DNA from 3 places in the Streptomyces sp. NPDC054813 genome. Region 2 is predicted to be linked to each of the others. Evidence: riboswitches for the same ligand, from Rfam matches in the RefSeq annotation. Region 2 holds a riboswitch; each other region holds the start of a gene.

Region 1 (2,255 bases), on a different contig from region 2:
ACGTCCTCGCGCGGGACGTAGTAGCGGGTGGGCAGGCCGGTCTCGAAGAGCAGGACCGGCCGGCGGGTGTCCGCGACGACCGTGCCGGCGATCTCCACCACCAGGTGACGGCTGCTGGGGATGGCGTCCACCCGCTTGTGCGGGTCACGGGGGTGGATGAAGATCTCTTCCTCCTCCTCGTACCAGTGGTCCAGGCCCCGCCCGACACGCCGGAACCACTCGAAGGCGATGTGGTCGGCCAGGTCGGCCGCCGGGAAGGTCCAGGCGGCGTTCTCCAGCAACTCGCCGTCGACATCGAGGTCGTAGAAGATCCGCGAGCCGGTGTGCGTGCCCGTCGGGGGGTTCTTCGCGGGTCGGAGCAGGTCCGCGCGGATCTCCGTACGCGGGAACGCGTACAGCGGTACGGGAACTCCCGGCTCCCAGACGAGGACGGGGTGGTGGCTGTCGACAACCGTGACCTCACCCTGGCGACCGCGCACCCAGCGCTCGCTCGGCTCCCACAGGAGCCCCTCGGGGGTGGTCCGCACGGCCTGCGCGGTGGGGAATGTGGTCATGACCGGCTCTCCTTCGGCTTGCTCACGCGGTGACTTCGGCGACGTAGGGGCGGTTCTCCCGCCAGGCGGCGAGCTGCTCGGAGCGGCCGAGGACCCACAGGTACTCCTCGACGTTGCCACCGGCACGCTCCCACACCGAGACGGGTTCGAAGTCGGAGCCGTCCAGGTCGGCGAAGGCCGGCAACGGTGCCACGACCCTGTCCCGACTCGGGTGGACGAACACCGCGGAGGAGCGGCGCGTCACCGAGCCGCCGGTGCCGTCCGGGGCGCAGCCCGCCCTCCGTCCAGTTGGTCGGTTCCAGGAAGAGCTTCTCGTCGTCGTACTGGCCGATGTCGAAGCGTTCGAGTTCGAGGCGGCCGAAGTCGTCGGGCCACTGCCGCCAGCGGCGGTTGGGGTGCCCGGTGGGGCCGGCCAGCTGTTCCTTCTCGTCACGGGGGAGGCCGAGGATGCGGCGGAAGCCGTCGTCCACCACCCGTCCCGGCACGTGAGACGGTCCCATCTTCTCGAACAGGGCGTCCGGTTGCGGCATTGACGTACGACAAAACCGATCCGTACGATCGCCAACGGCATTGAGTGTCAGCGTCAAGCCCTGGCTCGCTGACCGGCAACCCTCCCACGCGGTGGGGTGCTCCAGGTGAAAGCCCGGCGGGATCACCGATGACTCCCGCAAGCGCGTGGCCCCGTGACCGGGGCCGGAGACGAGGAGGGACCGGCATGCGACACAGCGATGACCCGGCTGCCTCCCCCGTCGACGCCACGGCGTACTCCCGGCTCTCGCGTCGGCGCCACATCGATCTGAAGCGCTCGACCAGCTGCCTCTGTCGGGTCTGACCGGCCCGCCTGCCGCCGGCTGACCTCCGTCACCGGCCATGGCTTCATCGTGCCGCCCTTCCCCTCGCCACCGTGTCCCCGGTGTCGTCCACCTGCCCTCCGTCTGCACAGCGCTTCCCCCGGCCGGCGCCGATCCGGCCGGGGCCGCACGCCCCTGCACGGCCGTGCCTCGCGCCCCGACACCCGGCACCCCGTGCCGGGTGCCACGAGTAGGAGAAAGCCTCCGTGACTGCACTCCCGGATTTCAGACCCTCCCGATGGGCGCCCCTGGCCGCGCTCCTGACCACCAGCGTCCTGCTGACCGCGTGCGGTTCGGGCGACGACGGCTCCGGCGGCGGAAGCGGCCAGGCGAAGTCCGGCGGCGCCCTGACCTTCGCGGTGGGATCCGACGCCGGTTGCGTGGATCCGCAGCAGGTCGGCAGCAACGACACCATCTACTCGGTGCGCCAGATCGTGGACTCCCTGACCGACCAGGACCCGAAGACCGGCAAGATCGTGCCGTGGCTCGCCAAGAGCTGGGACATCAGCACCGACGCGACGACGTTCACGTTCCACCTGCGGTCGGGGGTCACCTTCAGCGACGGCTCGAAGCTGACCGCCCAGGTGGTCAAGGACAACTTCGACGCGGTGCCGGACCTCGGCGCCCTGGGCACCCTCGCCGAGGGCTATCTGAGCGGCGTCAAGAGCACCACCGTGGTCGACCCGCTCACCGTCAAGGTGTCCTTCAAGCAGCCCAACGCCCAGTTCCTGCAGGCGACTTCGACCCACTCGCTGGGTATCGAGTCGTCGGCGAGCGTGACGAAGTCCCCGCAGCAGAAGTGCAGTGACGGCGTGGTCGGCTCCGGGCCGTTCGTGCTGAAGCAGTACGT
Region 2 (2,255 bases):
AGTCACGCCACAGTCACGCCACCCGGCGCTCGGCGTACTCGGCGATCTCCGCCATCGGCGGACGTTCCTCTGTGTCCACGGAGTAGGTGCGCGGTTCGAAGCCGTCCTCACCCCGCTCGAACTGGGTGAGGGAGGGGCGGATCAGGTGGCCGCGGGCCAGCCGCAGCTGGGCCGTGCGGTAGATCGCGGCGGACATCCGGCCGAGGGCCTGGCCGTCCTGGTGACGGTGTTTGCGGACCCCCACGTCGACCTGGGCGAGGGCGTCCAGGCCCACCAGGTGCAGGGCGTCGACCAGCATGCCCAGCTCCACGCCGTAGCCGACCGGGAAGGGGAGTTGTTCGAGGAGCGAGCGACGGGCCGCGTACTCGCCGCCGAGCGGCTGGACGAACCCGGCCAGCTGCGGCCAGTGCATGTTCAGCAGCGGGCGGGCCATCAGTTCGGTGACCCGGCCGCCCTGTCCGGCCGAGCCGGCGAGCGGGCGGTCGTACATCGCCTTGACCAGGTCCACGTCCGGGTCGGTCAGCAGCGGGCCGACGATCCCGGTGACGAAGTCGGAGGAGAAGTCACGCAGGTCGGCGTCGATGAAGCAGACGATGTCGCCGGTGGTGACGAGGAGGGAGCGCCAGAGGACCTCGCCCTTGCCGGGGACGGCGGGGATGCGCGGCAGGATGGTGTCGCGGTGCACGACCCGGGCGCCGGCCGCCGCGGCCACCGCCGCCGTGCGGTCGGTGGAGCCGGAGTCGACGACCACGATCTCGTCGACGAGCGGCGCCTGCCGCATCAGGTCGTGACGGATGATCGCGACGATGTCGCCGACGGTCGCCTCCTCGTTGAGCGCGGGCAGCACCACGGAGACGGACTGCCCGGTGCGCTGCTTGGCGGCGAGTATCCGGTGCAGCGGGCGATCGTTCATGGACCAGGAGCGGGTGGCCAGCCAGCGCTCGACTTCTTCCAGCACAGTCAGCGGCTCCTCACTGTCACGATCACACTGCGAGGTGTGATCCATCTCGCGGTTCGGACGACTCTCTCAACTGTCCTGGCCTTCGGTTACAGTCTTGAACAACGCCGATGACCATCGCATGTCCTGGGGTCACCAGGCGTTGACAACTACATACCGCTCATCCAGAGGGGCAGAGGGATACGGCCCGATGAAGCCCCGGCAACCCTCCAGTCGGTTACTCGTGGATCGCCGATCACCGTCGATCACTCGCGAGGCTCCCGGCTAGGGAAGGTGCCAAATCCGTCTCACGGCGAGATGCGTCGTGAGGAAGATGAGGAGAAAGGGCCTCGCCTCACATGGCTGTGCAGACTGCTGCGACCACCACCGACTCCACGACCGTCGACCTCGGTCCCGCCACTGCCCTGAGCTGCCGCGAGTGCGGCCACCGCGTGCCGCTCGGCCCGGTGTTCGCCTGCGAGGAGTGTTTCGGCCCGCTCGAGATCGCGTACGACTTCTCGGCCTACGACACCGAGGAGCTGCGGAAGCGGATCGAAGCGGGTCCCGCGAACATCTGGCGTTACGCGCCGCTGCTGCCCGTCCCCGCGGACGTGGCGACCAAGCCGAACATCAACCCGGGCTGGACCAAGCTCGTCCAGGCCGACAACCTGGCGAAGGAACTGGGCGTCACCGGCGGCCTGTACGTCAAGGACGACTCCGGCAACCCGACGCACTCCTTCAAGGACCGGGTCGTCGCCCAGGCCGTCGAGGCCGCGCGCGCCTTCGGCTACACCACGCTCTCCTGCTCCTCCACCGGCAACCTGGCCGGCGCGGTCGGTGCCGCCGCCGCCCGGGCCGGCTTCCGCTCCTGTGTGTTCATCCCGCACGACCTGGAGCAGGGCAAGATCGTCATGGCCGCGATCTACGGCGGCGAGCTCGTCGGCATCGAGGGCAACTACGACGACGTGAACCGTTTCTGCTCCGAGCTGATCGGCGACTCGGCCGGCGAGAGCTGGGGCTTCGTCAACGTCAACCTGCGGCCGTACTACGCGGAGGGCTCCAAGACCCTGGCGTACGAGATCTGCGAGCAGCTCGGCTGGCGGATCCCGGACCAGCTGGTCGTCCCGATCGCCTCCGGCTCGCAGCTCACGAAGATCGACAAGGGACTGCAGGAGCTGATCAAGCTCGGGCTCGTCGAGGACAAGCCGTACAAGATCTTCGGTGCGCAGGCCGAGGGGTGCTCTCCGGTGTCGGTGGCCTACAAGGCGGGCCACGACGTGGTGCGGCCGCAGAAGCCGAACACCATCGCCAAGTCGCT
Region 3 (2,255 bases), on a different contig from region 2:
CACCCGGCGCTGCGCCATGCCGGCGCGGCCCGCGGCCAGCTGGGCATCCGCACGGTGTTCAACATCCTCGGCCCGCTGACCAACCCCGCGCAGGTGCGGGCCCAGGCGGTCGGCGTCGCGGACCCGCGCATGGCACCGGTCGTCGCGGGCGTCTTCGCCGAGCGCGGCAACTCCTCCCTGGTCTTCCGCGGCGACGACGGCCTCGACGAGCTGACGACCACCGCCACGTCCCACGTCTGGATCGTCCGCGACGGCAAGGTCACCGAGGAGACCTTCGACCCGCGGGACGTCGGCATCGAGCTGGTCCCGGTGGAGGCGCTGCGCGGCGGCGACCCGTCGTACAACGCGGAGGTCGCCCGCCGCCTCCTGGACGGCGAGACGGGCCCGGTCCGTGACGCGGTCCTGCTGAACTCGGCGGCGGCCCTGGTGGCCCTGGACCCGGGCACCGGAACGCTGGCCGAGCAGATCCGTGCCGGCATGGACAAGGCGGCGGAGTCCATCGACTCGGGCGCGGCCAAGCGGGCGCTGGAGCGCTGGGCGGCGGCGACCAACCGGTAGGCGCCGAGCGGAAAGAGCATGTGGCGCCGGCGCCTTCGCCAGTCCGTCATCCGGACATGAGTTGCGCGCCGGCGATCACTTCATCTAGTTTTCGAGTCAGGTCATGAGTGACAGTCATGAGGCCCCGGCCGACTGTCCGGCAACCCTCCGTCCGTGGCGGGGTGCCCCGGGTGAAGACCAGGCCGTAGGCAGCGAGGTCTGCGGCAAGCGCGGATCCCTCACGCTCTTCTGAATGAGCACAGCCCAGGGATCCTGGTCATCGAGGGAGTCTCCCGTGAGCAACCGAATGCGCTAGGGCGTCGAGCCCCCACTTCCGCGCGCCCCTTTTCCCTTTCTTCCTTCCTCTCACGGGAGTTCCGCCATGTCCGTCTCCACCGCTGTCTCCGCCCAGTCGGTCTGTGCCCCTCTGCCCGTTCTGGGGCGAGATGTCACCGTCCCGCTCGTCACCGGCGGCGAGGTTACCTACGCCGCCCTCGACTACGCGGCCAGCGCCCCCGCCCTCCAGCGTGTCTGGGACGACGTGGCGGCGTACGCGCCCTACTACGGCAGCGTCCACCGCGGCGCCGGCTACCTCTCCCAGCTCTCCACGGACCTCTTCGAGAACGCCCGCCGGACCGTCGCCGAGTTCCTCGACTGCCGCCAGGACGACCAGCTGGTCTTCACCCGCTCGACCACGGACTCCCTGAACCTCCTGGCCCGCGCCCTCCCTGCCGACTGCCAGGTCTTCGTCTTCGAGACCGAGCACCACGCGAGCCTGCTGCCCTGGCAGGACGCCCGGGTCAGCTACCTCGACGCCCCGCGCACCCCGCGCCAGGCCGTGGCGACCCTGGAGAAGGCCCTCGCCGACCGTGACCCGCACGGCCCGGCCCTGGTCTGCGTCACCGGCGCCTCGAACGTCACCGGCGAGCTGTGGCCGGTCCGTGAGCTGGCCGCCGCCGCACACGCGCACGGCGCCCGGATCGTCCTGGACGCGGCCCAGCTGGCCCCGCACCACCCGGTGAGCGTCCGCGAGCTGGACGTCGACTGGATCGCCTTCTCCGGCCACAAGCTGTACGCCCCCTTCGGCAGCGGCGTCCTGGCCGGCCGCGCCGACTGGCTGCGGGCGGCCGAGCCGTACCTCGCGGGCGGCGGCGCCAGCCGCAAGGTCACCCGGCGCGAGGACGGGGGAGTGGCCGTGGAGTGGCACGAGAGCGCCGCGCGCCACGAGGCGGGCTCCCCGAACGTCATCGGCGCCTACTCGATCGCCGCGGCCTGCAAGGCACTGACCGAGGCGGGCTTCGACACCCTGGTCGCCCGCGAGCGGCACCTGATCGCCAAGGTCCGGGAGGGCCTCGCCGAGGTGCCCGAGGTCCGTGTCCTGTCCCTCTTCGGCGACGACGCCCCGCGCGTGGGCGTGCTCTCCTTCGTGGTCGAGGGCTGGAACAGCTCCCACTTCGCCGCGGCGCTCTCCGCCGAGCACGGCATCGGCGTCCGCGACGGCCTCTTCTGCGCCCACCCGCTGGTCAGGACCCTGCTGGGCTCCGACCCGCAGACCCAGGGCGAGTGCGGGGCGCCGGAGGCGGCACCGGGCGAGAAGTCCCTGAACGCCATCCGGGTGAGCTTCGGAGCGGGAACGCCCGACGAGCACGTCGAGCGTTTCGTGACCGCGGTACGGGAACTGGTGACCGACGGTGCGAAGTGGACGTACCGCACGGAGG

Evidence for each region. A riboswitch is a leader RNA that binds a small molecule or an ion and turns the genes downstream of it on or off. The one in region 2 is predicted to bind S-adenosylmethionine.
Region 1: it holds a riboswitch for S-adenosylmethionine, as region 2 does, so the genes downstream of both, ACWGJB_RS29215 (putative leader peptide) here and thrC (threonine synthase) in region 2, are expected to answer to the same signal.
Region 3: it holds a riboswitch for S-adenosylmethionine, as region 2 does, so the genes downstream of both, ACWGJB_RS13060 (aminotransferase class V-fold PLP-dependent enzyme) here and thrC (threonine synthase) in region 2, are expected to answer to the same signal.

What each region holds. Positions count from the first base shown of each region.
Region 1 is NZ_JBSHAF010000015.1:242,739-244,993, forward strand. Features, by position in the region: gene ACWGJB_RS29200 (DUF427 domain-containing protein) at 1-554, opposite strand, end outside; gene ACWGJB_RS29205 (hypothetical protein) at 577-747, opposite strand; gene ACWGJB_RS29210 (hypothetical protein) at 809-1,087, shown strand; SAM riboswitch class IV at 1,121-1,234, shown strand; gene ACWGJB_RS29215 (putative leader peptide) at 1,270-1,386, shown strand; gene ACWGJB_RS29220 (ABC transporter substrate-binding protein) at 1,612-2,255, shown strand, end outside.
Region 2 is NZ_JBSHAF010000017.1:215,104-217,358, forward strand. Features, by position in the region: gene ACWGJB_RS31450 (glucosyl-3-phosphoglycerate synthase) at 14-958, opposite strand; SAM riboswitch class I at 1,116-1,278, shown strand; gene thrC (threonine synthase) at 1,297-2,255, shown strand, end outside.
Region 3 is NZ_JBSHAF010000005.1:470,796-473,050, reverse strand. Features, by position in the region: gene trpD (anthranilate phosphoribosyltransferase) at 1-558, shown strand, start outside; SAM riboswitch class IV at 658-774, shown strand; gene ACWGJB_RS13060 (aminotransferase class V-fold PLP-dependent enzyme) at 920-2,255, shown strand, end outside.